DNA from 4 places in the Azospira sp. MPR-LB4 genome. Region 3 is predicted to be linked to each of the others. Evidence: predicted binding sites of a transcription regulator. Region 3 holds the regulator's gene; each other region holds the start of a gene.
The links. Region 3 encodes sigma-54, which starts transcription at its own class of promoters, with help from an activator protein. Its sites were predicted from a motif close to TGGCACGCTTNCTGCTNA; they were not measured.

Region 1: glnA (glutamate--ammonia ligase) is a predicted target of sigma-54. The motif match lies at 3,084-3,101, and genes of this name have one in related genera.
Region 2: nirB (nitrite reductase large subunit NirB) is a predicted target of sigma-54. The motif match lies at 1,789-1,806, and genes of this name have one in related genera.
Region 4: AC3QLZ_RS05175 (circularly permuted type 2 ATP-grasp protein) is a predicted target of sigma-54. The motif match lies at 2,260-2,277, and genes of this name have one in related genera.

Annotation. Positions count from the first base shown of each region.
Region 1 is NZ_CM179521.1:2,585,501-2,590,725, reverse strand. Features, by position in the region: gene glnL (nitrogen regulation protein NR(II)) at 1-891, opposite strand, end outside; gene AC3QLZ_RS12195 (DUF4124 domain-containing protein) at 930-1,430, opposite strand; gene glnA (glutamate--ammonia ligase) at 1,601-3,013, opposite strand; gene AC3QLZ_RS12185 (rhodanese-like domain-containing protein) at 3,342-3,794, shown strand; gene AC3QLZ_RS12180 (hypothetical protein) at 3,798-4,616, opposite strand; gene AC3QLZ_RS12175 (hypothetical protein) at 4,621-5,067, opposite strand; gene AC3QLZ_RS12170 (CHAT domain-containing protein) at 5,081-5,225, opposite strand, start outside.
Region 2 is NZ_CM179521.1:3,420,767-3,425,991, forward strand. Features, by position in the region: gene AC3QLZ_RS15995 (sensor domain-containing diguanylate cyclase) at 1-1,551, opposite strand, end outside; gene nirB (nitrite reductase large subunit NirB) at 2,007-4,445, shown strand; gene nirD (nitrite reductase small subunit NirD) at 4,518-4,826, shown strand; gene AC3QLZ_RS16010 (sirohydrochlorin chelatase) at 5,038-5,225, shown strand, end outside.
Region 3 is NZ_CM179521.1:2,193,129-2,198,353, reverse strand. Features, by position in the region: gene recA (recombinase RecA) at 1-421, shown strand, start outside; gene recX (recombination regulator RecX) at 418-873, shown strand; gene lptB (LPS export ABC transporter ATP-binding protein) at 939-1,685, shown strand; gene AC3QLZ_RS10400 (RNA polymerase factor sigma-54) at 1,752-3,230, shown strand; gene hpf (ribosome hibernation-promoting factor, HPF/YfiA family) at 3,245-3,565, shown strand; gene ptsN (PTS IIA-like nitrogen regulatory protein PtsN) at 3,721-4,206, shown strand; gene hprK (HPr(Ser) kinase/phosphatase) at 4,175-5,110, shown strand; gene AC3QLZ_RS10380 (PsiF family protein) at 5,156-5,225, shown strand, end outside.
Region 4 is NZ_CM179521.1:1,145,568-1,150,792, forward strand. Features, by position in the region: gene AC3QLZ_RS05170 (alpha-E domain-containing protein) at 1-665, opposite strand, end outside; gene AC3QLZ_RS05175 (circularly permuted type 2 ATP-grasp protein) at 811-2,226, opposite strand; gene AC3QLZ_RS05180 (methyl-accepting chemotaxis protein) at 2,471-4,114, shown strand; gene AC3QLZ_RS05185 (methyl-accepting chemotaxis protein) at 4,188-5,225, opposite strand, start outside.

The DNA.
Region 1 (5,225 bases), 390 kb from region 3:
GATGTCTTCGGGAATACCGGGGCCGTTGTCGATCACCTGCAGCTCCAGGGCCAGGCGGAAGCGCTTCTTGGCCAGGGTCACCTGGCGCACGGCCCGGGTGCGCAGGACGATCTCACCCTTGCCGTCCATGGCCTGGGCGGCGTTTCGGGCGATGTTGAGGATGGCCTGGATCAGCTGCTCCCGGTCGCCGATGAGGTCCGGCAGGCTGGTGTCGTAGTCGCGGCGGATCTTCAGCTGGCCGGGGAATTCGGCCAACAGCAGGCTGCGCACCCGTTCCAGGATTTCGTGGATGTTCACCGGCCCGGGCTGCATCGGCCGATGGGGCGAAAGCAGGCGCTGCATCAGGTCCTGCAGGCGGTCCGCTTCCTTGATGATGACCTGGGTGTATTCCCGCAGGCTGGGGTTGTTCAGTTCGAATTCCAGCAACTGGGCGGCGCCCCGGATGCCGCCGAGGGGATTCTTGATCTCGTGGGCCAGGTTGCGGATCAGTTCCCGGCTGGCCTGTTGCTGCTGCAGCAGGCGCTCTTCCCGGGAGGCGCGGATCTGCTGGTCGATGGGGCGCAGCTCCAGCAGCAGACGGGCCTCCGGGGCATCCACCGGCGTCACGGTGCAGTTGATCTGCAGCACCTCGTCGTCTTCGCGGCGAATCTCGATGTTGTGGCCGGTATAGCTCCAGTCGTTGTCCAGAGCGCTGTCCAGGGCCTTCTGCAGGCCGGCCGAGGCCTGGATGATGTCCAGCAGGGAGCGTCCCACCACCACCCGGCCGCTGGTGGCCAGCAGGTTCTCCGCCGCCGGGTTCATGTGGCGGATGACAAGGCCGTCACCCAGAAGGATGACGGCAGACGAAAGCAGGTCGAGGCCGCTGAAGGGGCCGGGATTCAGATTAGGCATGGCTGGTTGGATAGCAGGAAGCGTACCAGCCGCGGCGCTCAACGCAGATTGCCGATTTCCTTGCGGATGGCTTCGATGTTGCGCTCATGCAGTTGCACCTTGTCCTTGTAGGGCTGCACCCGCTCGGCCACCTTGGCGCCGTTGATGCCGCCGCCGACGTTGCGGTCGGTCGGCTGGATGTTGGCCTCCTGATTGGCCAGCTCCTTCTTGGCGGCCTCCAGGTTCTTCTGCTCGGCCGCCAGTTCCTGTTCCAGGATGGTGCGGCGGTCGTTGTCCCGGCTGCGCTGGGTTTCGCTGCCCACCTTGGGGAAATCCGAAGGCGAAGGCGTGCTGACCTTGGCCGGGGCCCGGCTGCCGCCGCTGGGAGCCGAGTTGGTGGGATCGGTGATGATGCGCTTGCAGCCCTTGCCGGGGGCATTGGCATAGGTGATGTGACCGGCGTCGTCGGTACATTTGAAGATGTCGGCCCGGACCGGGCCGACAAACCCCAGGGCCAGCAGGCTGGCCAGCAGGGAGGCACGGGAAAGCTTGGTATTCATTGCCGCTCCTTGAGTTCGGGGCAAGTGTATTGGATCGATAGGGCTTTTACAAATGCCTTTGCCATTGCTCCGGGCAAGCCCGGACACGGCGTCGGAGGCCACGCTCGGCGGCCTCGGGAGCAAAAAAAAGGGACGGCCGCGGCCGTCCCCTTTCTCGGTACTGCAGCCGCTTAGCAGCTGTAGTACAGGTCGAATTCCACCGGGTGGGTGGTCATGCGCAGCTTGTTCACTTCTTCCATCTTCAGGTCGATGAAGGAATCGATCCAGTCGTTGGAGAAGACGCCGCCGCGGGTCAGGAACTCGCGGTCCTTGTCCAGGTTGGCCAGGGCTTCGTCCAGGCTGGCGCAAACGGTCGGGATCTTGGCATCTTCTTCGGGCGGCAGGTCGTACAGATTCTTGTCGGCAGCGTCGCCGGGGTGAATCTTGTTCTGGATGCCGTCCAGGCCAGCCATCAGCAGTGCAGCGAAGCACAGGTAGGGGTTGGCGATGGGATCGGGGAAGCGGGTTTCGATACGGCGGGCCTTGGTGGATTGCACGAAGGGCACGCGGATGGAAGCGGAACGGTTCTTGGCGGAGTAGGCCAGCTTCACCGGAGCTTCGTAGTGGGGCACCAGACGCTTGTAGGAATTGGTACCGGGGTTGGTGATGGCGTTCAGGGCCTTGGCGTGCTTGATGATACCGCCGATGTAGTACAGGGCGGTTTCGGACAGGCCGGCGTAGCCGTTGCCGGCGAACAGGTTCTGGCCATCCTTCCAGATGGACTGGTGCACGTGCATGCCGGAACCGTTGTCGCCAACGATGGGCTTGGGCATGAAGGTGGCGGTCTTGCCGTACTGGTGAGCCACGTTGTGCACGATGTACTTCAGAATCTGGGTCTGGTCGGCGCGACGCACCAGGGTGTTGAAGACGGTGCCGATTTCGTTCTGGCCGGCGGTGGCGACTTCGTGGTGGTGCACTTCGACGGGCACGCCGCAGGCTTCCAGCAGCAGGCACATCTGGGCGCGCATGTCGTTGAAGGAATCAACGGGGGGCACGGGGAAGTAGCCGCCCTTGACCATGGGACGGTGGCCGGCGTTGCCGCCATCGAACTTCTCGGCGGTGGACCAGGCAGCCTCTTCGGAGAAGATCTTCACGTAGGTGCCGGACATGTCGGTCTTCCACTCCACGGAGTCGAAGATGAAGAATTCGGGTTCCGGACCGAAGAAGGCGGTGTCGCCGATGCCGGAGGACTTCAGGTAGGCTTCAGCGCGCTTGGCAATGGAGCGGGGGTCGCGGTCGTAGCCTTTGCCGTCGGCCGGTTCCACCACGTCACAGGTCAGGATCAGGGTGGTTTCGTCGAAGAAGGGGTCGATGTAGGCGGTGTTGGGGTCCGGCATCAGCAGCATGTCGGAGGCCTGGATACCCTTCCAGCCAGCGATGGAGGAACCGTCGAAAGCGTGGCCGGATTCGAACTTGTCTTCGTCGAAGGCGCTGACGGGCACGCCCACGTGTTGCTCTTTACCGCGGGTGTCGGTGAAACGGAAATCGACGAACTTGACGTCGTTTTCCTTGACCATCTTCATGATGTCTTGGGGGGTAGCCATACGCTAAGTCTCCTAACTGAACAGGTACCGGCCGGACCGGCAAAATCAAATAATTCGGTGCGCGACTTTCATAGCAGGTTCCATGCCAGCACTTCGCGCCGAGTAGGCCATTGTGCCATAAGCAAACTTCCCGACCGGGACTTTTTTGACGCACGCAAACGGTGCATTTTACAGGCTAACGCACCATTCTGGTGCGTTAGTGTATGTCGGCGCCCCAAAGCTGCTCGTCCCCCTCGCGACAACTCCGGCGCCAGGAAACCTGGACGGCTCCGCCGGCAGCGGCATCTGACTTATACTTTTCCCATCAACCAGCAGAAGGACAAGCGCCATGGGCAAGATTTCCGACATTCTGACCCTGGCCCAGGAACGGGCCCGGCAACTGGGCCTGCCCTATGGCGGCGCCCTGACGCCCCGGGAGGCCTACGAACTGCTGCAGTCCGCGCCGGGAGCCAAGCTGGTGGATGTGCGCACCCACGCCGAGTGGGACTGGGTCGGCCGCATTCCCGGTGCCGTGGAAATCGAATGGATGCAGTATCCCGGCAACCAGCCCAATCCCCACTTCGCCGCCCAACTGGTGCATCAGGTGGATAAAGAGGCCCTGGTAATGTTCATCTGCCGCAGCGGCGCCCGCTCCCACAAGGCCGCCGAAACGGCGGTGCAGGCCGGTTACACCGAGGTGTACAACGTCCTCGAAGGCTTCGAGGGCGACAAGGATGCCAACGGCCAGCGCAACAAGGTGGGCGGCTGGCGCCATGCCGGCCTGCCCTGGCAGCAGGGCTGAGGATCAGCCGAGCAGGTCCTTCAGCCCGGTGTAGATGGACAGCACCGTGGTGCCGATGGCCACCAGGGAGCTGGAAACCTCGTTGATGCGGGACACCGCCTTCTGCAGCTTTTCCATGCTGGGCGGGCCGCTCACCAGGCGCCGCGCCAGGGCCATCTTCCAGCCGCCCTGCCCTGCCGCCGACTCCGCCGCCAAGTCCGCCGGCAGCGCGGAGACACGGCGGGCCAGCAGGCGCCCCAGCAGCATGCCGGTGAGGTAGCTGAAACCGATGCTGGCGGCGTACTCGGCGAATTCACGCCACTCCACCCGCCCCTGGGGCAGCCAGGGCACCCCATCCACGTAGGCCACCAGACCACTCATGCCGAGCACCGCCAGGGCCGCCATGGCAAAGGCGGCAGCACCGGCATGCCAGAGGGACCGCGGCCCCCGTTGCAGCAGCAGAAAACCGAAGGGCAGGGGAATGAGCAGGGAAACGACGCGCAGATATAGCGTGTCGAGATCGAAGGCCAGCACGATGAGGCCGTGGGCCAGCAGCAACAATAGCAGGGGCAGCCCCCAGTACAGCAGCCAGCTGCCCCGCCCGCAGCCGGAACCGCCGGTCGCCGCGCCGGGCATGGTCCCGGGCGGGCTGCCGGCTTCCAGCAGGCGAATCCGCTCCTGCAGGGCCGACAGTTCCGGTACCGCCTCGCGGCTCTCCTGCAACTGGGCCTCCAGGTCCGCAATGCGGGCCAGGAGCGGCTTGAACAGGTAGAGGTCGCGGCGGCAGACGGGACACACCAGGGCCTCCCGGGAAATGTCGGAGGTGCAGTAGGGGCACTTCATGGGATCACTTCACCACATTGAGCTGCAGCACGGTGGAGGACTGACGCCCCTCGCTGTCCTGCACGGTGACGCGGATCTGGTGCTCCCCCGGCGGCACTTCGGCGCCCGCCAGCTCGATACCGCCCGCACTCAGACCGGCCTTGACCCGGGGCAGCAGGTCCACCGGGGTCGCCTTCAGGTAGGTGACGGAGACGCTGGCCGGATCGATCCGGGCACCACCACGGGGTTCGAAACTGACCTTCAGGTTGAAGGGGGATTTGACCGCACCAGCGGCCGGGTCGGGGGAAAGCATCTTCACCCCCGGGCCCCGGGTGATGCCGCGGGTGACCAGCCCCCCCGCCGCTGCCGGCAGGCGGGCTTCCTCATCCTTGATCAGGGTCACTGCCGCGGCCGGGCCGCTGAGCAGGCCGAGCAGGGCCATCGTCGCAAAAACACTCGTCACTCGCTGCATCGTCGCTCTCCTCTCAATCGCCCACCACCACGAAGGGGGCCCAAAACAGGGGATGGGCATAGCTGAACGCAGCCTTGCCCGTTTTCACATCCACGCTGCCCGGCCCGGACAGCAGGGCCAGCATGGACTGGCGCAGGGCCTCGGCCTTGGCCAGCCCC
Region 2 (5,225 bases), 1.2 Mb from region 3:
TTCCTTGAAATGGTCCAGGTCCACGAAGAGCAGGGCGAAAGCCCGCTCCTGCCGTTCCGACTGGGCCAGCAGCTGGCCCAGGAGGTCGTTGAAGAGGACCCGGTTGGGCAGGCCGGTGAGGCCGTCGTGCAGGGCCTGCTGGCGCAGCTTCTCCTGGTAGGCCTGGCGCTCGGTGACGTCCCGGGCCAGGGTCAGGATCAGGCGGCGGCCGCCGGAGGCGAAGGCGCCGATGCGCATCTCCACCGGGAATTCGTGGCCCAGGCGGTGGCGGTGGCGGCCTTCCTGGGTCACCGGGGCGTTGGTGTCCAGGTTGTGCCACAGCTGGTGCAGTTCGGCGGCGGGAATGCCGACCTCGAAGGCGTCCATATTGCTGCCGATCAGCTCCTCCCGGGGCAGGCCCAGGCTGTCGCAGGCCTGCTGGTTCACGTCCTCGATGCGGCCGCCGGGGTCGTGCAGGAAGAGGGCGTCGCCGGCCCGTTCCACCAGGTTGCGGAAGCGCCCTTCGCTTTCCCGCAGGGCCCGGGCCTGTTCCTCCAGGCGTTGCAGCTGGCGCCAGATGAGGCCGATGAAGAGGGAGCAGAGGACGATGCTGCCCAGGCCCATGAGGATGATGTGCAGGGTGGTGGCGCGCCAGGGGCGCAGCAGTTCGCTTTCCTCCTGGGAGACGGAGACCAGGATGGGATAGCGCTTGGCCTCGCGGAAGCTTTTCAGGCGCTGGCGCCCATCCATGGAGCTGGTTTCCAGCAGGGTGCCGCTGGCGCCGCGGCCGGGAGTGCGCAGGAACAGGTCCTGTTCCGGGTAGGCATGGCCCAGGCTGTCGGGCATTTCCGGGTAGCGGGCGAGCAGGGTGGTGTTGCTGTGGTAAAGGGCCACGGCGCCGCCGGGCAGGTGCAGCACGGAGCGGTAGAAGGAGACCACATCGGCCAGGCTGACGCTGGCCAGGATGACGCCGGCGAAATGGCCCCGGGGCCCCACCAGGCGGCGGGAGAAGATGAGCCGCTGGGAGCCGTCGAGCAGGGTGCGGGTGGGGGGCGAGATGAGGGGCTCGGCCTCGGCCGTGTCGCGCAGACGGCGGAAGTATTCCCGCTCCCGCACGTTCATGGCGGGTACCGGGTGGCGGGCCGAGTGGGCCAGCACATTGCCCTGGGCGTCCACCAGCACCAGGTTGGTGACGAAGGGGGTGGCGGTGACCTGGCTGCGCAGCAGCTGGTGCAGGCGCCGGGCCTGCTCCTCGCGCCGGGCCTGCTCCTCGCGCCGGGCCGGGTTTTTCTCCGCCACCAGTGGCGGCATGGCGGCCACTTCCTGGCGGGCGTTGAGCAGGGCCTGGTCGGTGGCGGTGATGGCCCGCTCCATCTGTTCCAGCAGGGCCAGGTTGAGGGTGCTGAGGTTGTCCCAGGCGGCGTTGTAGAGGCGTTCCCGGGTTTCGCCGATTTCCCGGAAGACCAGGCCGATGATGATGGCCACCAGGAGCAGCCAGCCGACCAGCAGGCTGCGTCCGGGACGCACCAGGGGCGGGCGGTTGGGGGGGGCGGTACTGTTTTCGGGAGCCATGGCGTTCTCCATTGGGATGGGGCGCACGAAGCACTCGTCTGTCGGCCCATTCTGGCATGGGCCCGGACTTCCTCAAATAGGCCTTTGGGCCAGCAGGGGACCGGCGGCGGGCGGCAGCCGAGGGACGGTGCCGGGCGCCCGCTGGCGGGGCAGGGCGAGGCGGCGATGCACCAGTTGTGTGCGGCGGAGCGGGCGGCGGGTTTGGTGTTATCTCATTTAAATCATGTGCTTACGGAATGGCATGGCGATTGCTAAATCTCAGGCGTACTCCTGTCGCCTGGGCGGCGGGACTGCCGGTGGTGTGGCCCTCGGGGTCAACGTGAAGCACTGCCCTTCAATGTTTTCTCTCGCTGCCTGATGGCGTTGCGGGAGGGCACGACGGCGTACCGCAATGGCGCGGGCGCCGTCCGAGGCCCGTCCCGCACCCCGGAAGCCGGCGACCGAAGGAGTGCTTCATGAACAAACCCAAACTGGTGCTGGTGGGCAACGGCATGGCCGGCGTGCGCACCCTGGAAGAGCTGCTGAAGATCGCCCCGGACCACTACGACATCACCGTCTTCGGCGCCGAACCCCATCCCAACTACAACCGCATCCTGCTTTCCCCGGTCCTGGCCGGCGAGATGACGGTGCCCGAGATCGTCCTCAACGATCTGCAGTGGTACGCCGACAACGGCATCAAGCTGCACCTCAACAAGAAGGTGACCAAGGTGGACCGGGTCAGGCGCCAGGTCGTCGCCGAGGACGGCACGGTGGAGTCCTACGACCGCCTGCTGCTGGCAACCGGCTCCAACCCCTTCATGCTGCCCATCCCCGGCAACGACCTGCCGGGGGTGATCGCCTATCGGGACATCGCCGACACCGACGCCATGATCGAGGCGGCCAGGACCCATCGCCACGCGGTGGTCATCGGCGGCGGCCTCTTGGGCCTGGAAGCGGCCAACGGCCTCAAGCTGCGGGGCATGGACGTGACCGTGGTGCACGTCGGCCCCTGGCTGCTGGAGCGCCAGCTGGACGAGGTGGCCGGGCGCATGCTGCAGCAGTCCCTGGAGGAGCGGGGCCTGAAATTCCTGCTGCAGAAGAACACGGAAGCCCTCATCGCCGGCGAGAGCGGCCGGGTGGCGGCCATCCGCTTCAAGGACGGCATGCAGATTCCCGCCGACCTGGTGGTGATGGCGGTGGGCATCCGCCCCAACACGGCCCTGGCCGAGTCTTCCGGCATTCACTGCAACCGGGGCATCGTCGTCTCCGACACCCTGCAGACCTACGATCCGAAAATCTACGCCGTGGGCGAATGCGTCAGCCATCGCGGCATCGCCTACGGCCTGGTGGCGCCGCTGTTCGAGCAGGCCAAGGTCTGCGCCAACCATCTGGCCGGTTACGGCATCGGTCGCTACCAGGGCTCGGTGACTTCCACCAAGCTGAAGGTCACCGGCATCGACCTTTTCTCCGCCGGCGACTTCATGGGCGGCAGCGACACCGAGGACATCGTTCTGCACGACCCGGCCGGCGGCGTGTACAAGCGCCTGGTGCTGAAGGACAACAAGCTGGTGGGCGGCGTGCTCTACGGCGACACGGCGGACGGTTCCTGGTACTTCCAGCTGCTGCGGGAGGGCAAGGACGTCAGCCAGATTCGCGACCACCTCATGTTCGGCCAGAGCAACCTGGGGGACACGGGCCACCAGGGCCACAACAAGGCCGCCGCCATGGCCGACAGCGCCGAGGTGTGCGGCTGCAACGGCGTCACCAAGGGCGTCATCGTCAAGGCCATCAAGGAGAAGGGGCTGTTCACCCTGGACGAGGTGCGCAAGCACACCAAGGCTTCCGCCTCCTGCGGTTCCTGCACCGGCCTGGTGGAGCAGATCCTGGCTTCCACCGTGGGTGGCGCCTACCAGGCCGCCAGCAGCGCCGAGAAGCCCATGTGCGGCTGCACCGAGCACAGCCACGGGGCCGTGCGCCAGGCCATCCGGGAGCGGCACCTGACCTCCATTCCGGCGGTGATCGAAGCCCTGGCCTGGAAGAATCCCAACGGTTGCGAGAAGTGCCGCCCGGCCCTCAACTACTACCTCATCTCCACCTTCCCCCACGAGGCCATGGACGATCCGCAAAGCCGCTTCATCAACGAGCGGGCCCACGCCAACATCCAGAAGGACGGCACCTATTCGGTGGTGCCGCGCATGTGGGGCGGCGTCACCACGCCCAACGAACTGCGGGCCATCGCCGACGTGGCGGACAAGTACCAGGTGCCCATGGTCAAGGTCACCGGCGGCCAGCGCATCGACCTCCTGGGGGTGAAGAAGGAGGACCTGCCTCACATGTGGGCCGACCTGGCCCAGGCCGGCATGGTCTCCGGCCACGCCTACGGCAAGTCCATCCGCACCGTGAAGACCTGCGTCGGCAGCCAGTTCTGCCGCTTCGGCACCCAGGACTCCACCGGCATGGGCATCGAGCTGGAGAAGATGCTGTTCGACATGTGGAGCCCCCACAAGGTGAAGCTGGCCGTCTCCGGCTGCCCGCGCAACTGCGCCGAATCCGGCATCAAGGACGTGGGCATCATCGCCGTCGATTCGGGCTGGGAAATCCACGTCGCCGGCAACGGCGGCATCAAGACCGAGGCGGCCCAGTTCCTGTGCAAGGTGGCCACCGCCGAAGAGGTCAAGGAATACTCCGGCGCCTTCCTCCAGCTCTACCGGGAGGAGGGCTTCTACCTGGAGCGCACCGTGCATTACGTGCAGCGGGTGGGCCTGGACCACGTCAAGCGCCTGGTGGTGGAGGACGAGGACAACCGCAAGGCCCTGCACGCCCGCCTGCTCGATTCCCTCAAGGATGCCGCCGATCCCTGGGCCGAGCACCAGGAAGCCCCGGCCCGGCGTGAATTCGAGCCCCTGGCCTTCTAAGCCGGCAGGCCGGCACGATTCTCTCGGTGTTCTCTGTGCCCTCTGTGGCAAAACGGTTTTAAGGAACGAAAAATGAGCCAATGGAAAAACCTCTGCGCCCTGGAAGACATCCCCCTGCTGGGTTCCCGGGTGGTGCAGCACCCGGGCGGCGATATTGCCGTGTTCCGCACCGACGGCGATGCCGTCTTCGCTCTCCACGACAAGTGCCCCCACAAGGGCGGGCCCCTCTCCCAGGGCATCGTGCACGGCCAGCGGGTGACCTGCCCCCTGCACAGCTGGAACATCGAGCTGGCCAGCGGCGAGGCGGTGGCGCCGGACCAGGGCTGTACCGCCCGCTTCCAGGTGAAGGTGGAAGACGGCCGGGTCTGGCTCCAGGCCTGACAGGGAAACGGCCATGCCCGGAGAGGCAGAAGGGACGGGCCTGACGGCCATGCCATGGCGGAGAAGTCCGTCCCTGCTGCCTCCTGGCGATGGCATGGAACCAATGGCCGTTCCGGCGGCCGAAGCAGGGGACGTCGCGGCCTTTGCCGGCTGCGGCAAAAGGCGATATCGATCAATTCCCTCGCCCCTTGCCTTCACCCATAATCCAGACATGATCCAAACTGCCCTCATCCTTTTCGGCCACGGCGCCCGGGACCCCCAGTGGGCCGAGCCCATGCAGCGCGTGCAGCGCGCCATCCAGGCGCGGGAGCCCCAGCGCCGCGTCGCCCTGGCCTTCCTCGAATTCATGGAACCGACCCTGGAACAGTGCGTCGCCCAGCTGGCCGACGAGGGCGTCAC
Region 3 (5,225 bases):
GATGTTCGGTTCCCCGGAAACCACCACCGGCGGCAACGCGCTCAAGTTCTACGCCTCCGTGCGCCTGGATATCCGCCGTATCGGCGGCATCAAGAAGGGTGACGAGGTGATCGGCAACGAAACCCGCGTCAAGGTGGTGAAGAACAAGGTCTCCCCGCCCTTCCGCGAAGCCCTGTTCGACATCCTCTACGGCGAAGGCATCTCCCGCGAGGGCGAGATCATCGAACTGGGGGTGGCCAACAAGCTGATCGAGAAGTCCGGCGCCTGGTATTCCTACAAGGGCGAGAAAATCGGCCAGGGCAAGGACAACTCCCGGGAATTCCTCAAGGCCAACCCGGCCATTGCCCAGGAAATCGAAGGCAAGATCCGGGAAGCCCTGGGCGTGGCCAACCCCGCCCCGGCGGCCGCTGCCGGGGAATGACCCCGAGCCTGCGCCAGCGGGCCCTGGGGCTGCTGGCGCGGCGGGAGTACAGCCGGGCCGAACTGGCCCGCAAGCTGGCGCCCCACGCAGAATCCGAGGCTGAGCTGGAGGCCCTGCTGGACGACCTGGCGGCCCGCCGCCAGCTTTCCGATGCCCGCTATGCCAGTGAAAGGGTCGCCATCCGCGCCCGCCGCTACGGCGATGCCCGGCTGGCCCAGGAACTGCGGCAGAAGGGCGTGGCCGAGGAAACCGTCGCCGCGGCCCTGGCCCAGGGCGGCAGCGAGCTGGAACGGGCGCGCCAGGTGTGGCAGAAGAAATTCGCCGCCCTGCCCGCCGATCTGGCCGAGCGGGCCAAACAGACCCGCTTCCTCCTCAGCCGCGGCTTTGCCGCCGCCACCGTCCGCCAGGTGCTGCAGGGCGGCTGGGACGACGAGTCCGGCAGCGACTGGTAGAACCCCCGGGCGACACCTCTGGCACAATGCCTTTACGCCCCCGCATTCATAGAATCCGATAGCCCATGTCCGAGCAGAACCCCGACCTCATCGCCAAGCTTTCCGCCAACAACCTGAAAAAGCGCTACAAGTCCCGCACCGTGGTGCATGACGTGTCCTTCGAGGTGGGCAGCGGTGAGGTGGTGGGCCTGCTGGGCCCCAACGGTGCCGGCAAGACCACCTGTTTCTACATGATCGTCGGCCTGGTGCCCTCCGACGGCGGCTCCATCCAGCTGCAGAATCAGGAAGTGACCCACTTCCCCATCCACAAGCGGGCCCATCTGGGCATTTCCTACCTGCCCCAGGAGGCTTCCGTCTTCCGCAAGCTCAACGTGGAGGAGAACATCCGCGCCGTGCTGGAACTGCAGAAGCTGCCCAAGCACGAGATCGACCTGCGCCTGGAGGAACTGCTGGAAGAGCTGCACATCGGCCACATCCGCGCTTCCAATGCCGCCGCCCTGTCCGGTGGCGAGCGCCGCCGGGTGGAAATCGCCCGGGCCCTGGCCACCTCTCCCCGTTTCATCCTGCTGGATGAGCCCTTCGCCGGCGTGGACCCCATCGCCGTGCTGGAAATCCAGAAGATCATCCGTTTCCTCAAGGACCGCAGCATCGGCGTGCTCATCACCGACCACAACGTGCGTGAGACCCTGGGCATCTGCGACCGGGCCTACATCATCAATGAGGGCCGGGTGCTGGCGTCTGGCCGCCCGGATGAGATCGTTTATAATGAAGACGTCCGAAAAGTATATCTGGGCGAGAGCTTCCGTCTCTGACGAGCCCAGTCTCCGAGTCTTTCCCTCAACCCGCTCATTGCCGCCGGCCCCTTCGGCCCCGGGTCCATGAAACCAACCCTCCAACTCAAACTCTCGCAGCACCTGGCCCTGACGCCACAGCTGCAGCAGTCCATCCGGCTGCTGCAACTGTCGACGCTCGAGCTGGAGCAAGAGTTGGAGAAGTATCTGCTGGAAAACCCCCTGCTGGAGCGGGAGGACGAGAACTACGAGCCCTCCTACAGCGGGAGCGAAGGCGAATACGCCGGCAGTACGGCCGAGGCCGCTGCCGAAGGCCCGCGGGAAGGCGATAGCGGCGAATCCGGTGAAGGCGCCGACAGTCATGGCCCCGAAGAAGTCCGGGACGACAGCCGGGACAGCCTGGGCGAAGGCGAGGACTGGTTTGCCGAAGGCAGCTACCCTTCCGCCTCCCGCGACGAAGACGAGGATTCCGACTTCCAGGAAGTGCAGGCCGCCAACACCTCCCTGCGCGACCACCTCAACTGGCAGCTGGGCCTGATGCAGCTCTCCGAGCGGGACCGGCAGCTGGTCAGCTTCCTCATCGAGGCGCTGGACGAGGACGGCTACCTGACCCAGCCCCTGGAGGAGCTGCAGGAAGCCCTGCCGGAAGAGCTGGAAATCGACCTGGACGACCTGCAGATCGCCCTGCGCCACCTGCAGCACCTGGACCCGACCGGTGTCGGCGCCCGTACTCCGGGCGAATGCCTGGCCCTGCAGCTGGAAGCCCTGCCGGCCGACGAGGTGCGGGACCAGGCCTTGAAGCTGGTGCGCCATCATCTGGAACTGCTGGCCGGCCGGGACTTCACCAAGCTGAAGAAGCTGCTGGGCTGCGACGACGAGCGCCTGCGCGCCGTCACCAACCTGGTGAAGAGCCTCAACCCCCGGCCCGGCGCCCAGTACGCGCCCCTGGATGCCCGCTACATCACCCCGGACGTGGTGGTGAAGAAGGTGCGCAACCAGTGGACCGCCAGCATCAATCCGGACGCCTACCCGCGCCTACGCATCAACCGGCTCTACGCCGAGATCCTCTCCAAGCAGCGCGGCTCCAGCCTCTCCGGCCAGCTGCAGGAGGCCCGCTGGCTGATCAAGAACGTGCAGCAGCGTTTCGACACCATCCTGCGCGTGTCCCAGGCCATCCTGGACCGCCAGCGCCAGTTCTTCGAACACGGCGAGGTGGCCATGCGTCCCCTGGTGCTGCGGGAAATCGCCGAAACCCTGGGCCTGCACGAATCCACCGTCTCCCGGGTGACCACCCAGAAGTACATGGCCACCCCCCGGGGCATTTTCGAACTCAAGTATTTCTTCGGCAGCCATGTGGCCACGGATACGGGGGGCGCCTGTTCGGCCACCGCCATCCGGGCCCTGATCAAGCAGCTGGTGGCGGCCGAAGACCCCAGAAAACCCCTTTCGGACAGTCAAATATCCGAAATTCTTGGCCAACAAGGCATTGTTGTGGCGCGTCGAACCATTGCAAAATACAGAGAAGCGCTCAACATTTCGCCGGCCAACCTACGCAAGTCCATCTAAAAAAGGAGCGAGCCATGAACCTGCACATCACCGGACATCACCTGGAAGTCACCCCGGCGATCCGCGACTACGTCACTGCCAAGCTGGAGCGGGTTACGCGTCACTTCGACAGCGTCATCGACGTCAACGTCATCCTCACCGTGGAAAAGCTGAAGCAGAAGGCTGAAGTCACCGTGCGCGTGCCCGGCAAGGACATCCACGTGGATGCCGAGGATGCCGACCTGTATGCCGCCGTGGACACCCTGATCGACAAGCTGGACCGCCAGGTGCAGAAGTACAAGCAGAAGGCCCAGGATCACCACCGCGACACCATCAAGAATCACATCGAAGAGTGATCTGATTCCCTCTCCGGGACTGGGACGAAAGGCATAGGCGGCGGGGTCGTTTTCCGTTATGATCCCGCCACTTTTCGCCAGGTATCCTGCCTGAATCCCAGTCTCCAACCGGCCCTGCCGCCGCCATCCCGCTGTTCGGGGAAGGTTCCCGCCCCATGGATCTGATCGCCAAACTCCTCCCTCCCGCCCACATCCTGCTGGACCTCGAAGCCAGCAGCAAGAAGCGGGCATTCGAGCAGGCCGGACTGCTGTTCGAGAACAACCTGGGCATCGCCCGGGCCACGGTTTTCGACAGCCTCTTCGCCCGGGAAAAACTCGGTTCCACCGGCCTGGGCCAGGGGGTTGCCATTCCCCACGGCCGCATCAAGGGGCTCAAGGAAGCCGCCGGCGCCTTCATGCGCCTGTCCGCCCCGGTGCCTTTCGATTCCCCCGACGGCAAGCCCGTCGGCCTGATGTTCGTGCTGCTGGTGCCGGAACAGGCCACCGAGCAGCATCTGCAGATTCTTTCCGAGCTGGCCCAGCGTTTCTCCGACCGGGCCTTCCGCGAGGCCCTGGGCGCCTGCGACAACACCGACGACGCCCACCGCCTGTTCACCGACTGGGGGAACCATGCGGCAAATCTCCATCAGCCAGCTGTTTGAGGACCACCAGGACAAGCTGTCCCTGACCTGGGTCGCGGCCCAGGGTGCCGAACGCTCCATCGAGATCCGGGAGCGGGGCAACTACGGCGCCGACGTGGTCGGCCACCTCAACCTGATCCACCCGGAACGCCTGCAGGTCATCGGCGCCGCCGAGTACCAGTGGCTGAGCCGGGTCAATCCTGAGCGCCTCAAGGCGCAGATGAACGAAATCTTCGCCGCCCAGCCTCCTGCCGTCATCGTCGCCGAGGGCCTGGAAGTGCTGCCGGCCGTGCTGGAGGGCTGCGAGAGCACCGGCACTCCCCTGTTCACCACCGCCAAACCCTGCTCGGCCGTGATCGACCTGCTGCGCATCTACCTCTCCCGCCGCCTGGCGGACACGGTGTCGGTGCATGGCGTCTTCATGGACGTGCTGGGCATGGGCGTCCTCATCACCGGCGATTCCGGCGTCGGCAAGTCTGAACTGGCCCTGGAACTGATTTCCCGGGGCCACGGCCTGGTCGCCGACGACGTGGTGGAACTGGCTCGCATCGCCCCCGCCACCATCGAGGGCCGTTGCCCGGGCATGCTGCGGGACTTCCTCGAAGTGCGGGGCCTGGGCCTGCTAAACATCCGCACCATCTTCGGCGAGACCGCCTCCCGGCGGAAAATGAAGCTCAAGCTGATCGTGCACCTGCAGAAGCCGGTGGCCGGGGTGGATGCGCCGCGCCTGCCCCTGGATGCCCAGACCCAGGAGATCCTCGGCGTGGCCGTGCGCAAGGTGGTCATTCCGGTGGCCGCCGGGCGCAACCTGGCGGTGCTGCTGGAGGCGGCGGTGCGCAACAGCATCCTGCAGCTGCGCGGCATCGACAACATGCAGGAATTCATCACCCGGCAGCAGAAGCTGCTGCTTGACGACGATATTTGACGAACGCATAGTGGTGATCCCTGCCTGACCACTGACGGAGACACCATGAAAAAGATGCTGCTTGCCCTGTGTTCCCTGGCCTGTATCGGCCTGGCTCCCATTGCCGGCGCCGCTG
Region 4 (5,225 bases), 1.0 Mb from region 3:
ACGTCCCGGTACACCTTGCGGTACACCTCGAAGGCGGAAAGGGAGCGCAGCAGGGCACCCCACTGGTAGAAGTCGGTGACACCGCCTTCCTCCCCTTCACCGTTGGGCTGCAGGAAGTGGTATTTCACGTCCAGGATGCGGGCCGTGTTGTCGGCCCGTTCCAGGAGGCCACCCATGCGGATGAAGTGGGCCGCCTCGTCCTGCAACAGGGTGCCGAAGGTGACGCCCCGGGTCAGGGCCGAACGCAGCTTGACCCATTCGAAGAACTCGGTGATGCCGCCAGCCATGATCTGCTCGAAGCTCTGGGCCCGCAGGTCGATCCAGGCGGCGTTGATGGTCTCCCACATTTCCGTGGTGAGGGTGCCGCGCACGGCGTGGGCGTTTTCCCGGGCCGCCCGCAGGCAGCTGTAGATGGAGGAGAAGTTGCTTTCGTCCCGCACCATGAAGCGCAGCACATTTTCCGCGCTGGGCTCGCCGTAGGCCTTGGCGAAGGGCTCTTCCAGGCTGTTGAGGACGATGATGGCGTTCCAGTTCTGGTTCGCCGCTTCCGGCGACTGGGGCACCAGGGACATCTGGTAGGTGACGTCCAGCAGGCGGGCCAGGTTCTCGGCCCGCTCGATGTAGCGGGCCATCCAGTAGAGGTGATCGGCGGTACGACTGAGCATATGCGGCTCCTTATTTATTAGCCACAGAGGACACAGAGATCACAGAGGGACAAGCTCGCAGCAGATAGGCCTTGCCTAGAAAAATTGGCTTGGTCATGCAATCGCATTTTCTCTGTGTTCTCTGTGCCCTCTGTGGCAAAGCTTTTCATTCCAGCACCCAGGTGTCCTTGGTGCCGCCGCCCTGGGAGGAGTTCACCACCAGGGAGCCTTCCTGCAGGGCCACCCGGGTGAGGCCGCCGGGGACCATGGTCACTTCCTTGCCGGAGAGGACGAAGGGGCGCAGGTCGATGTGGCGCGGCGCCACGCCCGATTCGACGAAGGTGGGGCAGGTGGACAGGGCCAGGGTGGGCTGGGCGATGTACTTTTCCGGGTTGGCGACAAGACGCCGGCGGAAGTCCTCGATCTCGGCCTGGGTGGAGGCCGGCCCCACCAGCATGCCGTAGCCGCCGGCGCCATGGACTTCCTTCACCACCAGCTCCGGCAGGTGGGCCAGGGTGTAGGCCAGGTCGTCGGGCTTGCGGCACATGTAGGTGGGCACGTTGTTGAGGATGGGCTCCTCCCCCAGGTAGAAGCGCACCATCTCCGGCACATAGGGGTAGATGGACTTGTCGTCGGCCACCCCGGTGCCCACCGCATTGGCCAGGGTCACCTTGCCGGCCCGGTAGGCCTGCAGGATGCCGGGCACGCCGAGCATGGAGTCGGCGCGGAAAACCTGCGGGTCGATGAAGTCGTCGTCGATGCGGCGATAGATCACATCCACCCGCTGGGGGCCCTGGGTGGTGCGCATGTAGACCGTGTCGTTATCGACGAAAAGGTCCCGCCCTTCCACCAGTTCCACCCCCATCTGCTGGGCCAGGAAGGTGTGCTCGAAGTAGGCGCTGTTGTAGGCCCCCGGAGTCAGCACCACCACCGTGGGATCGGAGACGCCGTTGGGAGCGGAGGCCCGCAGGGTCTCCAGCAGCAGGTCCGGGTAATGCTCCACCGGAGCCACCTTGTGCTTGGAGAACAGCTCGGGGAAGAGCCGCATCATCATCTTGCGGTCTTCCAGCATGTAGGAGACGCCGGAGGGCACCCGCAGGTTGTCTTCCAGCACGTAGAACTCGCCGGCCCCGGCCCGCACCAGATCCACGCCGGCGATGTGGGCATAGATGCCGGCCGGCACGTCCACCCCGCGCATGATGGGACGGAACTGGGCGTTGCCCTCCACCTGCTCCCGGGGAATGCGCCCGGCCTTGAGGATTTCCTGGTCGTGGTAGATGTCGTGGAGGAACAGGTTGAGAGCCTTGACCCGCTGCTTGAGGCCGGCCTTGAGGGCCTTCCATTCATCTGCCGGGATGACCCGGGGAATGATGTCGAAGGGGATCAGCCGCTCGGTGCCGGCCTCCTCGCCATAGACGGCGAAGGTGATGCCGACGCGGCGGAAGGCGATGTCGGCCTCGGCCCGCTTGCGGGCGATGCGTTCGTCAGGGGTTTCGGAAAGCCAGCGCCGGTAGGTCTGGTAGTGGGAGCGGACGGCGCCGTCGGCACCGTTCATTTCGTCGAAGAAGCTGGGCTTGTTCATGATGGTCGCGCCATGAGGAAGGGCGACAATCAAATAGCAGGGGTTGTGCCAGGATCATAATCGCTTGATCCTTAAAGGACTTCCGGGGAATTGGCGGAAGCGGCGCCAGAAAACGGTGCCACCATGCACCATGGGCAGAAGCTGGCGCACCAATTTGAAGCAGAAAAGTGTGATTTCCTTCACGGCATGGCTGGTGACGGAAATATAATGCGCACTTCATGTTTCATATAGTTTGGACAATCCCATGCTTGATCAACTTTCCCTGCGTACCCGACTCCTGGCGGTGGTGCTGGTGGCGCTCCTGGGGGTCCTGGCACTGGCGGCCATCGCCGCCTTCAATACCCGCTCCCTCATGCTGGATGAGAGAAAAGGCCAGATTCGCGCCATCACCCAGGGCGCCTACAACGTGGTCGCCTACTATCAAAGCCAGGAAGCCGCCGGCAACCTCAGCCGCGACGAGGCCCAGGCCCACGCCAAGGCGGCCGTGCGGCAGATCCGCTTCAACGGCCCCGACGGCAAGAGCGACTATTTCTACATCTGGACCCCCGACGGCATCAGCGTCATGCATGCCCTGAAGCCGGAATGGGAAGGCAAGCCCATGGGCGACCAGGTGAAGGACGGCAGCGGCAAGCTGATCATCCGGGAACTGGCAAGCCTGCTGCAGAACCAGGCCACCACCTACATGGACACCCAGTTCGTCAAGAAGGCGGGCGATCCCACCATGTATCCCAAGGTGCTCTACGCCCAGAAATTCCCGGCCTGGGACTGGATCATCGGCACCGGCGTCTATATCGACGAAGTGGACCGGGAGTTCCAGCAAACCCTGATCTACCAGGGCCTGCTGGCCCTGGTGGTGCTGGCCCTGATCGGCAGCATCTGCTACCTGGTGACCCGCAGCGTGCTCAAGCAGATCGGCGGCGAACCTGCCGCCGCCACGGCCATCATGCAGCAGGTGGCCGGCGGCAACCTGCATGCGGCCATCGGCCAGACCCAGCCCGGCAGCCTGCTCCATGCCCTGAGCCAGATGGTGCTCTCCCTGCGCCAGATGCTCACCGAAATCCGCCAGGACGCGGAAACCCTGGCCAGCAACTCCCAGGCGATCAGCTCCGCCTCCAGCCAGCTGGCCGACACCACCGGTGCCCAGGCCGATGCCACCTCCTCCATGGCCGCCGCCATTGAACAGCTGACGGTCAGTTCCAGCCACATTTCCGACAGCGCCGAGGAGACCCAGGGGGATTCCCACAAAGCCGTGGATCTCTCCAAACAGGGCCGGGAACGGGCAGAGCAGGCCGCCGAGGCCATGCAGCGCATCGCTGCCACGGTATCCGAAGGCTCCACCCGCATCCGCACCCTGGATCAGCAGGCCAACCAGATTTCCTCCATTGCCGGCGTGATCAAGGACATCGCCGGGCAAACCAATCTGCTGGCCCTCAACGCCGCCATCGAGGCGGCCCGGGCCGGCGAGGCGGGCCGCGGTTTCGCCGTGGTCGCCGACGAGGTGCGCAAGCTGGCGGAGCGGACCTCCTCCGCCACCATCGAAATCGAGCAGATGATCGCCAGCATCCAGAGCGAGACCAACAATGCGGTGCAGTCCATGGACGACGCCCTGCCCCAGGTGGAACAGGGGGTCAGCCTGGCCCAGGCGGCGGCCGAATCCCTGGCCAATATCGAGGCCGGCGCCCTGCGCACCCTGGAGCACATCCAGGAAGTGGCCAATGCCATCCGCGAACAGAGCGCCGCCAGCACCTCCATCGCCCAGCGCGTCGAAGCCATTGCCCAGACGGTGGAAGAAACCAGCACCACCATGAACAACACCATGACCTCTGCCCAGGACCTGGAACGGGTGGCCCACAACCTGAAGGGCCTGGTGAACCGCTTCCAGACCTGAGGCCGGCAACGCCCAATGAAAAAAGCCCGGAGCTTCGGCCCCGGGCTTTTTTTTGTGTACCTCGTCGACCGGCTTAGCGCCCGGGCTGGAACTGGAAGTAGGCGATGAGGTTGCGCAGTTCGCCGGCGGTGGCCAGCAGCTGCTGCACATTGCGCTCCGCCTCGCCGATGGCGGCGGCGTTTTCCTCGATCAGGGCGGCGATCTCGGAGACGCTCATGGCCACGTCCTGGCTGGCCTGGGACTGCTGCACCGTGGCCTGGGCAATGTGGCGCGCCATCTCGTCGATGTGCTGCCCGTCCTGGACCACTTCGGCCAGGCTGACCCCGGTCTCGCCCATGGCCTCGTCGTTGTGCCCCACCTGGGCGCCGGCGGATTCGATGCTGCCGACGGCGCTTTCGGTGATTTTCTGGATCTCCGTCACCATTTCGGCGATTTCGGCAGTCTGCAGGCGGGTGCGCTCGGCCAGCTTGCGCACCTCGTCGGCCACCACGGCGAAACCGCGGCCAGCCTCGCCGGCCCGGGCCGCCTCGATGGCGGCATTGAGGGCGATGAGGTTGGTCTGGTCGGCTATCTCCTGGATACCCTGGGTCACCACACCGATACGGTTGAGGGACTGGAACAGGGTGGCCATGGTGTTGGAGGCGGTATCCACCGCCGAGACCACGGCCCGGGATGCCTCCCGGCCCTGGATCATCCGCTGCTCCACCCCGGCGATACGCTCCCGGGTAGTGCCAACGGCGCTGGCCGTCTCCTGGGCATCGGCCGAGACCTGCTCCACCGTGGCGCTCATCTCTTCCATGGAGGCGGCAATGCGGCTCACCGAGTCGGACTGGGACTCGGACTGGGAGGAGACGCTGGACATCTCCAGGTTGAGCTGGGTGGTGTTGCCGCTGACCCGGTTCGCCGCTTCGGCGATCTCCGCCAGCATGACCTTGAGGTGGGCCTGGGTGGTGAGCAGGGAATCCTGCAGCTTGCCCACCTCGTCCAGACGGTCGTGCCACAGATCTTCCGACAGGTCGCCCTGGGCGACCCGGTCCAGGCTGGTGTTGGTGGCATCGATGGCGCGGAAGATACCTTGCTGCAGACCGATCTGCACGGCCCCGGCAGCCAA